DNA from 3 places in the Kluyvera sp. STS39-E genome. Region 1 is predicted to be linked to each of the others. Evidence: predicted binding sites of a transcription regulator. Region 1 holds the regulator's gene; each other region holds the start of a gene.
The links. Region 1 encodes Fur, which represses iron uptake genes when iron is present. Its sites were predicted from a motif close to ATAATAATGAGAACNACTATCAA; they were not measured.
Positions count from the first base shown of each region.

Region 2: the regulator Fur is predicted to act here: its motif matches at 1,172-1,194, upstream of zupT (zinc transporter ZupT).
Region 3: the regulator Fur is predicted to act here: its motif matches at 1,400-1,422, upstream of sufA (Fe-S cluster assembly scaffold SufA).

Region 1 covers NZ_JBFQGA010000002.1:229,924-235,831, forward strand. Annotated here, with positions in the region: gene pgm (phosphoglucomutase (alpha-D-glucose-1,6-bisphosphate-dependent)) at 1-883, opposite strand, end outside; gene seqA (replication initiation negative regulator SeqA) at 916-1,485, opposite strand; gene ybfF (esterase) at 1,668-2,432, shown strand; gene ybfE (LexA regulated protein) at 2,563-2,856, shown strand; gene fldA (flavodoxin FldA) at 3,008-3,538, shown strand; gene fur (ferric iron uptake transcriptional regulator) at 3,835-4,287, shown strand; gene chiQ (ChiQ/YbfN family lipoprotein) at 4,405-4,740, opposite strand; gene chiP (chitoporin) at 4,791-5,908, opposite strand, start outside.
Region 2 covers NZ_JBFQGA010000001.1:211,752-217,659, forward strand. Annotated here, with positions in the region: gene ribB (3,4-dihydroxy-2-butanone-4-phosphate synthase) at 1-326, shown strand, start outside; gene zupT (zinc transporter ZupT) at 392-1,165, opposite strand; gene ygiD (4,5-DOPA dioxygenase extradiol) at 1,360-2,148, shown strand; gene AB4K05_RS01015 (glutathionylspermidine synthase family protein) at 2,152-3,312, opposite strand; gene AB4K05_RS01020 (DUF1190 family protein) at 3,318-4,001, opposite strand; gene tolC (outer membrane channel protein TolC) at 4,180-5,604, opposite strand; gene nudF (ADP-ribose diphosphatase) at 5,815-5,908, shown strand, end outside.
Region 3 covers NZ_JBFQGA010000006.1:336,920-342,827, reverse strand. Annotated here, with positions in the region: gene sufB (Fe-S cluster assembly protein SufB) at 1-983, opposite strand, end outside; gene sufA (Fe-S cluster assembly scaffold SufA) at 992-1,360, opposite strand; gene AB4K05_RS15665 (KTSC domain-containing protein) at 1,786-1,998, shown strand; gene AB4K05_RS15660 (phosphoribosyltransferase) at 2,067-2,585, shown strand; gene AB4K05_RS15655 (helix-turn-helix domain-containing protein) at 2,689-3,483, opposite strand; gene AB4K05_RS15650 (multidrug effflux MFS transporter) at 3,586-4,713, shown strand; gene AB4K05_RS15645 (LysE family translocator) at 4,913-5,533, shown strand; gene AB4K05_RS15640 (hypothetical protein) at 5,654-5,908, opposite strand, start outside.

The sequences.
Region 1 (5,908 bases):
CACGCAGCGCCAGCAGGCCCGCCATTGCGCACTCGGAGGAGCAGTCCATACGGATCGCGCCGTCTTTATCGAGGTGCATGAAGCGGAAGGTCTGGTCAACGTGATCGTTAACAATAGTCAGATTCAGGTTGTAGTGCTTAGCGATACGCTTCCAGTATTCAATACCGGAGCCGCCCAGCGGATCTACACCCAGCGTCAGACCCGCTTTCTGGATAGCTGCCATATCGACGATATCCGCAAGCCCTTCAATAAACGGCTGAACCAGATCCTGTTCGATAACATGACCTGAAGCCAGCGCCGCCGCGTAAGAGATGCGCTTCACGCCGTTAAGATCGGCGGCCAACAGTGCGTTCGCGCGATCTTCAACCACTTTGGTGACGTTGGTATCAGCCGGGCCACCGTTTGGTGGGTTGTACTTGATACCGCCATCATCCGGCGGGTTGTGGGATGGCGTAATCACAATCCCATCGGCCAGCGGGCCGCCTTTTTTGTTGTGTACCAGGATAGCGTTAGAAACCGCCGGCGTCGGCGTAAAGCCATTGTCTTCCTGTACAATGACATCAACCCCATTGGCTGCCAACACTTCGAGAACGGAGATAAACGCAGGCTCTGAGAGCGCGTGAGTATCTTTTCCGACGTAGCATGGGCCCGTAATTCCATTTTTCGCGCGCTCTTCAGCGATTGCCTGAGCAATGGCCAAAATATGCTTTTCGTTGAAGCTGTGACGACCTGCGCTCCCACGGTGACCGGATGTACCGAATTTCACCGCATGTTCCGCATTGCCCACATCCGGCTGCAGCACGTAGTACTGAGACGTCAGTTGAGCAACATTGATCAAATCACTTTGCTGTGCAGGCTGACCCGCACGGGTATGGTTTGCCATTGCCTGGTCCTTCTTATGCAAGGGTTGGATTTTCAGTATGAAATGGTACCGCAAACCTTTTCAATCAGCTCCACCGGGAACTGCATTGACTGCATGATGTGTTCGACCATGCTGCATTTACGGCCTGTATTCGTGTTGGTAATGACCCAGTATGGCGTTTCCGGAACCTGTTTAGGCTTCGTCTGGTTACCGTTTTTCAGCAGCGTCTGCTCATCGGCAGCAAAATAGACGCGGGTACGACCATGCAGCGACTCGGTGGCTTCAGCGAAGGCTTTACCGTCCAGTGAGTACAGCGTGGTGAGAATCAGCATAAAGCGGTTAACTGCTTTTTTCTGCTCGGCATATTCGTCAGAGAGCAGCAGCTCGCGCATGGCACGGACTTTGTCTTTGGTCGTTTTAACCGTTTTAACTTCAGCCGCGGGGGTAGCAGCCGGCGCAGGAGTAGGTTCTGCTTTGACGACCGGTGCCGCGGCAACAGCGGGCTGTGAAGCGGCGCTGAATTTCAGCATACGCCGTAAAATGTCGGACGCGCTCTCGCCAATGTGCAGAGTGTGAGCCGCAATATAGCGATAGAGCTCGTCATCAACTTCGATCGTTTTCATCTTAATCCGGTGCGATAATTTTTCTGAATACAATTCGTTGGGATTATAAAGTCAAAACCCAACAGCGGGTAGCGCCAAAACAGGAACACGGCAAAATTCGGATGAGTTCCTTACTTGCCCCTGAGCGTTAGAATGTCCAACATGATACCCTAACCCGACAACGCGAAAAAAAGAACTTTGCTATGAAATTGAATGTCCGAGCGCAATCTGCACAAAACCTGCACAATAATTCCCCCATCGTTCTGGTCCACGGTCTGTTTGGCAGCCTAGATAATCTTGGCATCTTGGCGCGCGACCTCGTCGTGGATCACGATATTATCCAAGTTGATATGCGTAACCACGGGCTGTCGCCTCGTTCAGACCAAATGAACTACCCGGCGATGGCTCAGGATCTGCTCGATACTCTCGACGCCAATAACATCGAAAAAGCCACGCTCATCGGTCACTCAATGGGCGGCAAAGCGGTGATGGCATTTACCGCGTTGGCTCCAGAACGCATCGACCGTCTAGTGGCGATTGATATTGCTCCTGTGAACTATCAGGTTCGTCGTCACGATGAGATTTTTGCTGCCATTAACGCCGTGACATCTGCAGGCGTGGCAACTCGCCAGCAGGCCGCCACGGTGATGCGTGATTATCTGAAGGAAGAAGGCGTGATTCAGTTTCTGCTGAAATCATTTGTCGACGGCGCATGGCGCTTTAACGTACCGGTACTGTGGGAACAATATCCGCACATTGTCGGCTGGGAGACGATTCCCGCGTGGGATCATCCTGCCCTCTTTATTCCCGGCGGCAATTCGCCGTACGTTACCGAAGCCTATCGCGACGATCTTTTAGCCCAGTTCCCACAAGCCAAGGCGCACGTTATTGCCGGCGCGGGCCATTGGGTTCACGCCGAAAAACCGGACGCGGTGCTACGCGCTATCCGCCGCTACCTTGCAGAGTGATTAAAAATGCACCGACTGCGCGCCAGAATGGCCGCGGTCGTTGGCGTGCGGGTTCCACTGATGTATGATTGCGCGCTGTCTGCGCCGGGTACTGCCCGGTAGCTTGTTTTCCCCGAAGTCACTCAGAATCATGGCAAAAGAACAAACGGACCGTACGACACTAGATTTGTTCGCAAATGAGCGTCGCCCGGGAAGACCAAAAACCAATCCGCTTTCGCGTGACGAGCAGCTCCGCATCAATAAGCGCAACCAGCTAAAACGCGACAAGGTTCGTGGGCTCAAGCGTGTTGAACTGAAGCTGAATCATGAAGCCGTTGATGCGCTCAACGAGCTGGCGACTGCCCGTGATATGAGCCGTAGCGAACTCATCGAAGAGATGTTGATGAATCAGCTCGCGCTGCTGCACGGACAGGGGAAAGTCTGAAAAATCCCCCCAAAACACGCTTTCATGTAGCAGAGTGTGCAGTACGGCACGATTGCTGTTTCCGCACTTAGACCTGTTCTGCTATGATTGCCCTTATCTGTGGGCATTAAGCCACCACCATATCATTAAGTTTCAAGAGGTTATTTTACTCATGGCAATCGTTGGCATCTTCTTCGGTAGCGATACCGGAAACACCGAAAATATCGCAAAAATGATTCAAAAACAGCTTGGTAAAGATGTCGCTGATGTTCATGACATCGCCAAGAGCAGCAAAGAGGATCTGGAAGCGTTCGATATCCTGCTGCTGGGCATTCCAACGTGGTACTACGGTGAAGCACAGTGCGACTGGGATGATTTCTTCCCAACGCTGGAAGAAGTTGATTTCAACGGCAAGCTGGTTGCGTTGTTCGGCTGTGGCGACCAGGAAGACTATGCAGAATATTTCTGTGATGCCCTGGGTACCATCCGTGACATTATTGAACCTCATGGCGCAACCATCGTCGGCCACTGGCCAACCGCCGGCTATCATTTTGAAGCGTCTAAGGGCCTTGCCGATGACGATCACTTCGTGGGCCTAGCCATTGACGAAGATCGCCAACCAGAGTTGACCGCAGAACGCGTTGAGAAATGGGTTAAGCAGGTTGCCGAAGAACTGCACTTGGATGAGATCAAAAACGCCTAATTGCGATAATGAGGTGTAATTATTGAATTGCACCTCATTAATAGGTAAAAGCAATTAAAATAATAGCTACATTTTTTTAACTTTTTATCGCATACCTGTACAATATCATCAGATTTGGCGCAGGTTCATCGCCCAGTTTGTCGATGATGCCTCGTTTTTGAAAGCTCAGCTTACCCGGGCCTTGCTGTTTTCATTTTGATAGGGCCATTCTATAATGAGACGCATTAATTCGGGTGCATTCTCTGTGAAACTTTCACTGATGGAAGTTAATCGTAAAGCAACAGGACAGATTCCGCATGACTGACAATAATACCGCATTAAAGAAGGCTGGCCTGAAAGTCACACTTCCACGGTTAAAGATTCTGGAAGTTCTTCAGGAACCTCATAACCACCATGTCAGCGCGGAAGACTTATACAAACGCCTGATCGACATGGGTGAAGAAATCGGTTTAGCCACGGTTTACCGCGTACTTAACCAGTTCGATGATGCTGGCATCGTGACCCGCCATAATTTTGAAGGCGGTAAATCCGTTTTCGAATTAACCCAACAGCATCACCACGATCACCTGATCTGCCTCGACTGCGGTAAAGTTATCGAGTTCAGCGATGATTCTATTGAAGCTCGCCAGCGTGAAATCGCCACTAAACATGGTATTCGCCTAACCAACCACAGCCTGTATCTGTACGGTCACTGTGCTGAAGGCGACTGCCGTGAAGATGAACACGCTCACGACGACGTCGCAAAATAACGACTCGCCGCTCGTCAAAAAGCCAGCCACCGTGTGCTGGTTTTTTTTTACCTTTCTTCAGCTACCCACATAAAAAAACCGCTGCAAGCAGCGGTTTTTTTCGTTCAGCAGACAACGTTACTTGTTCGACGTATTGTTGCTGCGGATCTCTTGCCAGATTTTATCGCATTTGCTTGCGACAGCTTGGTCATTACCCATTTTTCTAGCCTGAATGCACTGCTGGTAGTCCAACACACGCACGCTTTCCTGATTCGCGAACTGCTCGTGCTTCTTCTCTTGCTTCAGCACGTTTAATACGCTCTGGCAGGCCTCGATTTTCTCCGGGCTGCCTTCCGCCGTATTGATACAGGCGCTATAGGCATCTTTCAGTTTGCTATCTTCTTGCGGCGCAGGAGACTGCACACAGGCGCTAAGGCCAGCGGCCATCAGGGCGACAATAATCAATTTTTTCATGCAATGAGCCTCTTAGTGGCGGTAGTGGTTTCCCGCTACCGCCTCATGCATCAGAAAATAGTGAACGGTGCGATGACGATGAATTTCACGTCACGTTCGTCCTGGAAGATGTTGCCGTAACCGCCGCCCCAGCTTGGGATATCGGAGTGGTTGTCGTACTGAGTGAAGTGCAGTTTGAAGAGCGTACCCTTCGCGCGGCCTTCCTGTACGGTGTACATGGCATCAAGGCTATATGCAGATTCTTTGATGGTGTTGTTTTTGTTGTAGAACGCGTCTGGATTCATCTGCCAGGTCGCTGGTTTAGCATCCCATGCATAGACGTAAGACGCGCCCACTGCCCAACCAGGGAGATTCCAGTTTTTCAGGTCATACATGCCGCCGAAGAACACCGCTTTTTCGCCGTTGGCGTTGAAGTCAGAGCGGTTATCCCACCAGATATCCAGACGACCGTTAGAGGAAGCATAGGTTGGCGTCATACGCTGCAGGAAGTAACCCTGCTGGCCTTCAGCTTTAACCCAAGTCCCTTCCAGACGGAAATCGAACACCTCGTTAAGCTTGTAACCAAAGGTCAGTGCTTGCAGCCACGCGGTGCCATCATAAATATCGTTTACGCCGCGGTCGGTGACTTTGTCACGAGTACCGTAGAACTGATAGCTGGTCGTCAATGGGCCGCCAGGAATATCGAATTTGTAGCTCGCTTTGGCGAAGTACTGATCAACATAACCTTCTGCCTGACCAAATGCCGCTTCCAGCACCAGGTCATTTTTGAAATCGTATTTAGCACCGATAGAGTGCAGGTAGTCGACTTTGGTCTTCTTATCGTTCTGATAGAAGTTATCCATCTCCAGGTGCCAAGGCGCTTTGTACTCGTTGGTCCACATGTAGGAGAAGCTCAGAGCACCATTATCGCCGTAATCAAAGTTGGCACCCGCTTCAGCACCCTGATAGGTACCAGGCATGAAGCTCCAGTGTGGTGCCAGCAGGGTTTGACCGGTAGGCTGGATGTAACCTGCGCGAGCCCAAGTTGGACCGAGTTTGAATTTCGCGGCTGCTTTATACAGGCTGATACCGCTCTTATCACCGCTGTAGTCTTCGCTGTAACCCTTGTTTTTAGAAGAGAACGCGATTTCGTTTGGGTGGCCGCTTTCGGCGCTTTCGTTCATTTCAA
Region 2 (5,908 bases), on a different contig from region 1:
CTGCTGCTGACCGCCTGACTACCGTGCGTGCGGCGATTGCCGACAACGCAAAACCGTCAGACCTGAACCGTCCTGGCCACGTATTCCCGCTGCGCGCGCAGCCGGGCGGCGTCCTGACCCGCGGTGGCCATACCGAAGCGACTATCGATTTAGTGAGCTTGGCAGGTTTTAAACCAGCAGGCGTGCTGTGTGAACTGACCAATGACGATGGCACCATGGCGCGCGCGCCGGAGTGCATCAAGTTTGCGAAGGAACACAATATGGCGTTGGTAACTATCGAAGACTTAGTGGCCTACCGTCGTGAACACGAGCGTAAAGCGAGCTAATTAAGCTGCGATGCAGTATGACGAATTTAAAGCCCGGCCAGATGTGCCGGGCTTTTTTGTCGATATCAACCAATCCCCATCGCCTGTAATGCCACTAGGCTCAATCCCATCACCGACATTCCGCATAGCACGCCGTAGCTTGGGTTGTTGTTAGGATCGATCTCTTTTGCCAGCGGCATCAATTCATCTACCGACAGGGCAACCATAATTCCGGCCACGGCCGCCATGATCGACGCCATCAGTATTGGCGACACCATGCTGCCGAGAATGGCCCAGGCCAGCACGCCGCCGAGGATTTCCGCCATCCCTGAGATCCCGGCCCAGAATACCGCCTTACGCTTTGAACCTGTCGCCGCGTATACCGGCCCGGCGACAGCCAAGCCTTCAGGGATATTGTGCAACGCCACGGCGAGCGCGATACCAAACCCCAGTTCGAGATTGTTGCTGGCGGTGACGAAGGTAGCGATACCTTCTGGGAAGTTGTGCAAGCTGATGCCGAGCGTGAGCAGCACGGCCGTGCGTCGGATATTACGCGGCAGAGGCGGGTTGGTTTTCTGCATCAAATCTTGCGGATGGGCGTGCGGTAGCGCACGATCGAGCGCGAAGTAACCGAGCAACCCGACCACAAACATGCCGTAACCTAACACCGGTGACATGCCTTCAGTGCCCAACGCTGCAGGCAGCATTTCCATCAGCGAGATAAGCAGCATGATCCCGGCGGCGAAGCCGAGAGAAAACGCCAGCACCCGGTTTGACGGCTTTTGGCCAATGACGCCGAGAATGGCGCCAATAAATGTGGCAGCTCCTGCCAGTAATGTCAGAATCAGCGGTACCGACATCGCTTACTCCTTATGATAATGATTATCATTCATAATATTGAAATTCGTGATGGCTGGCGAGAGGCGACAGCATTCTTTACCTCATCCTTACATTCAAATTTTCTGAAGATCATCATCATGCTTATCTGAGTTTATCCTCACGGAAAACAGGTTAATGTGGTGTTATTCAATTATGCCTCTGAAAGGATAACATCATGTCTCGTAACCGAATGCCAGCACTGTTTTTAGGTCACGGTAGCCCGATGAACGTACTGGAAGATAACCTCTATACCCGTACTTGGCAGCACCTCGGTGAGACATTGCCTCGTCCGAAAGCGATTGTCGTCGTTTCCGCGCACTGGTTCACCCGTGGCACGGGCGTGACGGCGATGGAAACGCCAAAAACGATCCACGATTTCGGCGGTTTCCCGCAGGCATTGTACGACACGCATTACCCGGCTCCAGGCTCGCCTGAGTTAGCGCAAAAACTGGTTGAGCTACTGTCACCGGTTCCCGTCGCGCTGGATACGGAAGCTTGGGGTTTCGACCACGGGTCATGGGGCGTGCTGATTAAGATGTACCCGAACGCCGATATTCCGATGGTGCAGTTGAGTATTGATAGTACCAAACCAGCGGCATGGCATCTTGAGATGGGGAAAAAGCTGGCCAGCCTGCGCGATGAAGGCATTATGCTGGTGGCGAGTGGCAACGTGGTACATAACCTGCGTACCGCGAAATGGCACGGTGATTCCTCACCTTATCCGTGGGCGACGTCATTTAACGACTATGTTAAAGCGAATCTGAAATGGACAGGGCCGGTTGAACAGCATCCGTTGGTGAACTATCTAGCGCATGAAGGCGGCTCGCTCTCGAACCCAACGGCGGAGCACTTCCTGCCGCTGCTGTATGTCTTAGGCGCGTGGGATGGAGAAGAACCCATCACGATCCCGGTGGACGGTATCGAAATGGGCTCCTTAAGCATGCTATCGGTACTGATAGGCTAGCGATTACTCAACGAAAATGTGGGGATAGAAACGTGACAGATCCTGAGTGATCAGCGCTCTGTCCTCACGAATACCAATCCCAGCGGGCTGATCGTTGATAAGCCAGCTGCCGATCAGCATGTAGCTATCGCCAAACTTCGGCAACTGATAGAACTGTTGCACGATCATTCCTTCTTCGCCGTACGGACCTTCCACCTGTTCAATGGTTTTACCGTTTTCGACGATCGAGATATTTGCCCCCTCGCGGGAGAAGATCGGTTTCACCACGAATTTATCCATCGGTGGGTGTGCGTCTTCGGCAAAGTAGGCTGGGAGCAGGTTCGGGTGATCCGGGAACATTTCCCACAGCATCGGCAGCAACGCTTTATTGGAGATGATGCTCTTCCACGCCGGCTCAAGCCAGCGAACGCCCGCGTCTTCGAGCTTGGTGGAGAACATCTCACGCAGCATGTATTCCCACGGATAAAGCTTGAACAGGTTGCCAATAACCTGATCCTGGAGATCGGTAAACTGCCCCTTTTCGCCCAGCCCAATTTCATCGATATAGAGGAACTCGGTCGCGACTTCCGCTTCTGCCGCACAGTCCTGCAAATATTGCACCGTACCGCGATCTTCCACGGTATCTTGGCAGCAGGTCATATGCAGCAGTTGGAAACCGTGCTGCTCGCGCAGCTCGACAAAGCGCTCAATTAGCTTTTCCTGCAGGCTGTTGAACTGGTCGCTGCCTTCCGGCAGGTTGCCAGCGTTAAGCTGATCTTCCAGCCAAATCCACTGGAAGAACGCTGCTTCGTACAGCGAGGTTGGCGTATCGGCGTTGTTCTCCAGCAGCTTCGGCTCACCGGTGCCGTCCCACGCCAGATCGAGGCGGGAATAGAGCGACGGCTGGTTCGTCTGCCATGACTGGCGAACAAAGCCCCAGGTATGCTTTGGAATGCGGAATTTCGCCATCAGCTCATCGCTGGCGATAACGCGGTCAACCACTTTCAGGCACAGCTGGTGCAATTCGGCGGTGACGTCTTCCAGCTTTTCCACTTGAGCGAGCGTCAGCTTGTAATAGGCTTCTTCGCTCCAGTACGGCTCGCCGTACATGGTGTGAAAGTTAAAGCCGTATTCGGTTGCTTTTTCACGCCAGTCCGGGCGTTCAACAATACTGACTCTTTCCATGATAATCAGCCGCCCATCGAACGGGAGGTGGTGCCCGTTGCGCTACGTTGCATGGTGGACTGTTTTGCCACGGACTCACCAAAGCCACCGCGGGTGACGGTGTTGGTGGTTGCCGGTTTTGGTGCCATCGCCGTTTTCGGTACGTTCATTGAACGACCCGGCTGCGCTGCACCGTAGTTTTTGCCGCCCGCATCGGTGTACTTACCGTACGCTGGGCTTGATGGGTTCTTCGACGTGAACACCGGCTGCTGTTGATAGCCGCCCATGCCGCCGCTCATCATACGGCCCATCATGTAACCTGCCATCAGCGGCATCCAGAAACTACCGCTGCTCTGATTCTGCGCCTGAGCCTGGCCTTCGCCAGTCGGTGCCATACCTGCTTGTGCAGGTGCTTGCTGGCACTGGCCTTCACCGAATTCAGCGATACAGTCTTCACGGCTAGCGTATTTCGGAGCGGTGCGCTCGGCTTCTTTCAGGGCGTTGTTGTAGGTCGTTGTACATTCCGCGCTTTTGCTCGGATTGGCGGCAGAGCAGTCGTCTGCGTTCTGATACAGCGTTACGGTTTCGTCGCTTTTCTCACAGCCCGCCAGCATGAATACTGCGGTAACGGCGAGTGCGACCGGCGTTAAGTGGCGCGCGCCCCAGCTTTTACGAAATGCGGCGTGCGAAATATTGTTTGTCCGTTTCATTTTAATCTTCCTGGACCCAGTAGAGTGGTATTGCAATAGCGCTCAGGATAGTGGATGAGTGGTTGAAAATGAAGCGAAGAAGGGGATAAAGCGGGGGATCTTTACGTTGCCTTACGTTGAGAGGGGCTAAATAAAAAAGGCTCGCATAATGCGAGCCTTTATTTACGCTAAATCAGAGTTAGCGAATACGTGCTTTGCTGGTTGCCGCCGAGGTGTAACCATCAGCCGCAGCGTCCTGCTGAGCATTTTCCGGCGCGACGGTGGCGTTAGAGGTTGAAACCGGTTTACCCAGCGTATTGTTCAGCGCCAGCAGATCCTGCTCGTTGAGCGTGCCGAGCGCAGATTTGATATTAAGCTGGTTAATCAGGTAGTTATAACGCGCGCTGGAAAGCTGCTGTTTTGCGTTATACAGCGTGGTGGTTGCATCCAATACGTCAACGATAGTACGCGTACCCACGGAGTAACCCGCTTCCATCGCGTCCAAAGAACTCTGCGCAGAAACCACTGCCTGTTTGTAGGCGTTGATGCTGCTGATAGAGGCATTGACGTTGTTAAAGGAAGAACGGACGGTCTGCACCACAGAACGGTGTGCGCTTTCCAGTTGTTCGCTGGCGCCCACGAAGTTGTACTGTGCTTGTTTGACCTGCGAGTTAACCATCCCGCCCTGATACAGCGGCAGGGAGAAGCTCAGGCCAATTTTGTTCTGGCCGGCATCGTTGTCGTTGTAGTTGGAACCGTTAGTTTTGGAACCGCTGTAGGAAGTGTTAGACACCCCGGTGGAAGCGGTTAAATCCAGCGTCGGCAGGTGACCATCTTGTGCCAAACGAATTTGCTCACGCGCCAGATCCTGGCTCAGGCGAGCCTGCAACAGGGCCAGGTTGCGGTTTTCTGCTTCTTTCAGCAGCGAATTTACGCCCTGAGGTTTGTCGGTTTTAAAACCGTCAACGTTCAGAGAAGCCAGCTCTGGATAGTAGTTACCGGTGACCTGACGCAGCGCTTCAACGGCGTTGTCGAGGTTGTTACGCGCGGTGACTTCGTTCGCAAGGACGGTATCGTACTGTGAACGGGCGTTCTGCACGTCGGTGATAGCGACGAGGCCAACGTTAAAGCGCTGGGTCGTTTGATCCAATTGGCGGTAAATGGCCTGCTTCTGTGCTTCGGTGTAGGAGAGCGAGTCGATGGCGCTCAGAACGTTGAAGTACGCGGTGGCAGTATTGAGGATCAGCGTCTGCTGGTCGGTCTGATACGTGACGTCTTGGATGCCCGCAGATTTTTCCTGCAAAGTCAGAGCACGCCATTTAGACATATCAAACAGGCTCTGCGTTAACTGCAGTGAGCCGCTGGTCACGTTAGAGTTCACGCCGTTGCTGTCGCGGAAACCATTGGTATAGGTATAATCAGCACCCAAGCCTAACTGCGGTAACAGAGGGCTGCGCGCTTCGTTGATCTTCTCGAATGCGGCATCACGATCTGCGGCAGATTTACGGAGATCCGGGTTGCTGGTCCGTGCCTGCTGATAGACCTGTAACAGATTCTCTGCCTGGCTCATTGCACTGAAACCCGTAAGGCTCAGACCAATAAGAATAGGGAGCAATTTCTTCATTTGCATTTGCATTCCTTGTTGTGAAGCTTAGCGCTGATCTAATTCACAGAAAAAATATTCACCGATTGTACCAGAGTCTGTCACGTTAAAAAGTTGTCGTAATGTGCCATCTGGCGTTAATTTGCACCAATCTACCATAGAGTTGGTGAATCCTTAGAACCACCGACTTTAAATCCACAATTTCAACACAATTATTGCATAGGCCTGTCTATGAAAAAAACAGTTAACCCTGTGGCAACGCTCTCGAAAAATGATGTAGAAATTATTGCACGAGAAACGGTATATCGCGGTTTTTTTTCGCTTG
Region 3 (5,908 bases), on a different contig from region 1:
TTCCAAGTGATAGCCGAACCGGTTTCCGACTGCGTCCACGACATCTTGCTGTTTTCGCCTTCGCACAGCGCGCGTTTGGTGACAAAGTTGAGAATGCCGCCGCTGTTGCCGTCGCCGGGGAACCAGTTCTGCACGGTGGAATATTTCACTTCCGCATCTTTATGGATAATCACTTCCACGACCGCCGCATGGAGCTGGTAGCTGTCACGCACCGGGGCCGAGCAGCCTTCAATGTAACTGACGTAGCTGCCTTCATCGGCAATCAGAATGGTGCGTTCAAACTGACCGGTCTTTTCCGCGTTAATGCGAAAATAGGTTGATAGCTCCATCGGACAGCGCACGCCTTTCGGGATATAGATAAAGGTGCCATCTGAGGCAACGGCGGCGTTGAGCGCGGCAAAGAAGTTGTCGTTTTCCGGCACCACCGTGCCAAGGTAGCGCTTTACCAGCTCAGCATGTTCATGGATGGCTTCGCCAAAAGAGCAAAAAATCACGCCATGTTCGGCCAGCTTTTCTCGGTAGGTCGTCGCGACCGAAACGGAGTCAAAAATGGCGTCAACCGCCACCTCTTTTCCTTCTCGTACCGGGACACCCAGTTGGTTAAACGCGGCTTCGACCTCATCGGTCAAGAAGCTGCTCGTCCCTGCCTGCTGGTTCGCGCCGGGTTCCGAGGCGCAGGTATCGTCGCAGTTACCGCATGATGGCGCTGAGTAATAGCTGTAATCCTGGTAGTTTAAGCCTTCATAGTTGGCTTTCAGCCAGTGTGGTTCTTCCATTTCTAGCCAAGCGTGATAGGCCTTCAGGCGAAATTCCAACATCCACTCTGGTTCATTACGTCGTGCAGAAATCGCCCGCACAACGCTTTCGTTAATGCCCTGCGCCAATTCGTCGGTTTGTAGTTGGGTAAAGAACCCTTCTTTGTAATTCAGCGGGCCACCGGCCCAGCTCTGGACATCGTCAGTTGCTTCAGTATTACGAGACATAGTACCGCCTATACCCCAAAGCTTTCGCCGCAGCCGCATTCGTTTTGGGCTTTCGGGTTATGAAATTTGAACAGCTGGTTTAAACCTTCACGGACGTAATCCACTTCCGTACCGTCGATAAACGGCATCGCCTGCAGCGCCACAAACAGCTTCGCGCCGTCGGTTTCGAAAATGAGATCGTCCTTTTCAACCGACGTCACGGTGTCGAGCACGTAGCCAAAGCCAGCGCAGCCGGTTTGCTTCACGCCGAGCCGTAGACCAAGGATCTCGGGTTTGTTGCTGATTAACTGGTGAATATGCGCTGCTGCCGCTGGCGTAAGCGTTAAGCCGCGCCACGCAAAATCAGCAGGATTGAAAGTTTCTGACTGCAGTTCCATCGTTCCACCTCATGTTTTAGGCCACTAGGGCATAACACCATGTTAGTGATAATGATTATCACTTCAACCCCTGATCAGCAGGGGCTTTGCGCGAAAAAAGCCTTTTACTAAGCATAGACCCTGTGTGGTGGCTGGATAGGCTAAGCAAAAATTATGTAATTAACTGATAAATATTGGGATTGGGTGGCCTACAAGCGTGAAGATGGGCGTTTGTAAAGATGTGCTAAAAATGCCTATTTATCTGATAGATATTTTGCTGTTTTTGGCAAATACACTCCCACCCTCGCATGTCAGCGGTCCATCGGGATTTTTGTCCCATGAACAAATTTCCGCAGATAATTCTGCAGTAAGCGTTAAGATAACCGCTCAGCCGAGTTAGCCCGTCAGTCGGCGACTCAAAAGATGTAGGGAGCGATGGTATCAATATGCAGCGTCAGGACGTTTTATCATCAAGAATAAAATCAATTGGTTATGACGAAAAACATAAGCTTCTTGAAATAGAGTTTTTTACTTTAGGCATCTACCAGTATGTTGGTGTTCCGCTAAAAACTTACGCCACTTTTTTAAGCGTTAAATCCAAAGGACGTTTTTTTGACGGCGTTATTAAAGATAAATTTCTCTGCCGTAAGATAGGTTAAACACTCTTTGGGGTTCTACAGACCCGTTTTTTTACTCTCTGAATAGCACATCAGATTATGGAGTTCACATGGAAAATCAACATATTGGTGACGTCGTCCTTGATGAAAAAGCTATCGCCACAGGCGTAAGCAGCGTGGCGGCGCAACTGAACAACGATTTTACGGATGCCGTCGTGATTACCGTTGTTCCCGGCGGGATCCTCTATACCGCCGACCTCACCCGGCAGCTTAATTTTGATATCAGCATGGATTATATATCGTGCCCCCATACGCCAGGCGATCGTAACAACAACTCCAGCATCGTTTACCACCATAATATTGAGATTGCTGGCCGCCACATCATCATCATCGACGATGCTATCGAGTCTGGCGGCACCATGAAACGTCTAGTGGAATTCATTGCGCAAAACTATCAGCCCGCGTCTATTTCGATTGCCGTGCTGTTCGTCAAACCCGGCCGCGTTGAGATCCCCGTTAAACAATATTATGCCTACGAAATGGATAACGACGACCTGCTGATCGGTTATGGCATGCCGTGGGACAACAAATACCGCAACCGGCCGAATGTGGCCAAGCTTATCAAGTAACAACCTGCCGCCTCCGCAGATGACATGACGTTATGTCATCTGCGATTTTAATAAACGTGAATGTGAAAAACTCGAGGCCTCACGTGTGGTTTATTTCTGGCCGTTAATCAGAAAATGAAGCCTGATTTTCAGTGATTGAATCGCGGAGGTAACGGGTTGGAGTGGTCCCTGTGTACTGGCGGAAAAAGACAATGAATGCACTGTCGCTGACAAAATCAAGCTGCTGAGCAACCTGACTCAGTTGCCAACCATCACAGAGCATTTCCATTGCTTTCAGCAGCCGCCATTGTTGCCTCCAACTCTGATAATTCATTCCCGTATCTCTGGTAAATATACGGCTTATTGTACGTTCACATGCCCCGACCTTTTGAGCTAACTGTCCCAGACGTGGGGGCAATTCTCCCCTGCGCACCCTGTCCAGCCATGCGCTCAGACGATTATCGGAGGGAAATTTCAACGTCCAGTTTTCGCTTTGAGCACTTTTGATTTCTTCACAAAAAACGGTGATTAGGCTGCCTTGTCGTTCTTCCGTCATTCCCCATTGCCAAAAGGCCATCCGTTCTATCACCTCGAAGAACAGCGGATTAACTTCAACGATCTGCAGAGGCAACTCTAATAACGGTAATTTGCTTGAAAAATAAAGAGAACGATAGGCCATTGAGCTATTCATAATCGCACGATGAACCGTGCCAGCCGGTATCCAGGCCGCGCGTCGAGGCGGCAGTAGGCATAGGGTATTATCCAGCTCAATGGTGATGCTTCCGGCCGCCGAGAAAAGGAGCTGATGGCGAAGGTGGCTATGCATCCCTGAATCGTGCACCCCCATATCGGATGCAATTCCGATAACCAACTCATCGAACGTGTCCGGATCGAAAGAATCATCTTGATTGATCTTCATCTTATGTCCGACTTTTAATATATACAGTCCTTATAATGGTAATGAGACATAGCAAGTTTCGCAATAATAGCTGCATATTCTGTTTATCTAAGGATTGTTGCTATGAATATCCATAAACAGCCACCGTTGTGGCTGCTGACATTATTAATCATGTTTCCCCAGTTGGTGGAAACCATATACAGCCCGGCATTGCCAAACATTGCCCATGCCTTTTCGGTAAGCAGTGAGCGTGCCGCTCAGACTCTTTCAGTCTATTTTGTCGCATTTGCCGTCGGCGTTGCGCTCTGGGGCTGGTTAAGCGACCGCATCGGTCGTCGACCAGCCATGATAGCTGGACTGCTGTGCTACGGGACAGGCTCCGCACTGGCGCTGGTTGCGACAGACTTTAGCGTCTTGCTCCTCGCTCGCATGGTGGCAGCCGTCGGCGCTGCGGCAGGGTCCGTTGTTGTGCAGACCATGCTGCGGGATAGTTATGAATCGACTGCATTAGCCCGCGTCTTTTCCGTTATGGGAGCGGCGCTTGCAGTGAGCCCAGTCTTTGGCCTAGTCAGCGGAGGCTGGCTGGTTAGCCTGTATGGTCATGCTGGCGTATTTATTGCGCTGGTCACAATGGCGCTCGTGCTGCTCACGCTGACGGTCATCATGCTGCCTGAAACGCGGTCAGCAAATACATCTGGCTCCCGGTTTGGCGGGCTGGCTAGCCGGATGGCGGGAGATAGAAGTCTGTGGAAAAATGCGATGCTTGTTGCGCTGCTGAATACGATGCTTTTCAGCTACTACAGTCTTGCACCGTTTCTGTTCGGACAATTGGGCTGGAGTTCTCAGGCCTTCGGATGGACGGGAGTCTTACTGGCCCTTGCCTCTTTAACGGGAAGCCTCTGGAACAGGAAGTTGCTGTCCATCGGCTTGTCTCCTGAACGACTAGTGAAAAATGCCTGCGCGCTAGCGCTTTTATCGGGCGTCATGGCATGGCTATTACAGCAATCGGTCTGGATCCTTTTGCCGATGGCCGGCGTCGTGGTTGCCTATGGTATTGCGATCCCCAACGTACTGAGCCAAGCCTTGAGCCAATACCGTGAACAGGCAGGGGCCGCCGGAGCGCTGTTTGGATTGGTCTACTATCTATTGCTGGGAATGATGCTGGGACTTGCCGGTATCGTGCAGCAACTGGGATTAGTTCTGACAGTTTGTGCTGTGATAGCTTGGCTTTGCTGCCTATCACGCCGCTAAAAACCCGGTGCCGCTGAGACACTCTGACTTGCCCTTCTCAGCCAACAAAAAGCACCGGATAACATGCCAATGCCGCCTTCGGGCGGCATTTTTAGCGTTGTCGTTGTCCGTTGGGCTCACCGTTTATTGTGAACCTTATCTTGAAAGGATTGATTGGAATAAAGCAAATGAGTAACATCCGCTCTTTCGGATAAAGAAAATGTCTATTGCTGATTCACTTCTCGCTTTCTCCTTCGCAGCACTATTACTCACGCTCACTCCAGGCCTAGATACAGCGCTCATCCTTCGAACGGCCTGCGCTGAGGGCGGTAAAAAAGCTTTCCATGCGGCTCTTGGAATAGACTTCGGCTGTTTCATATGGGGCACGCTTGTCGCGTTTGGTTTAGGCGCACTAATGGCGGCTTCAGAGCTCGCTTATTCAATGCTCAAAATCTGCGGCGCGATATACCTGTGCTGGTTAGGTTTACAGCTATTGATGCGACCGAGATCGTCTTTTAACCCTAGCGATAACGGTATTTCTTCATCCGGAAATTGGTTTGTGAAAGGAATGCTTGGGAATGTACTCAACCCTAAAATGGGTATTTTCTATGTCTCTTTTTTGCCTCAATTCATCCCGGCCGGGCACTCTCCTCTAATCTGGACATTTATTCTTGTTAGCATTCATGTCGCGATAGGGACAATTTGGTCTGTCACGCTCATTTTATCGACGCACTTTGCATCCGCCATGCTGAAGAAAAGTCATATAGTCAGGATAATGGACAGAGCTACCGGCGGTTTGTTTATATGCTTTGCGGCTAAACTGGCTCTCAGTTCGAGATAAACCAATTGGTGATGGCGCCGCACAACATGTCCGCTTCTGGCATGGAGCGGACGAGTTATCTGAGGCGAAGGTCCGCGGTGAGCAAACCTTCGTCTCTTTTGTTTTTCAAAACCATAACAATCAATCATTGTTCGGTATTGGATAACTTAACTCTATATCAGGAGCATCAGCTAAATGCCTACCTGAGCGGGCCATCAAATACCCAGCAATCTCTTCTGCACTAAGATGGGTATGTAACATTTCAGGATTCTGAAACCAGCTATCCGGCCAGAATATTAGGTCGGATGGATTACCAGAAAAATTACATTCAAGTAATGAAAGCGCGAAGCTTTGTTCAGATTCTTTGCCTTCGCAGTTGCATATGAATTTGATTGT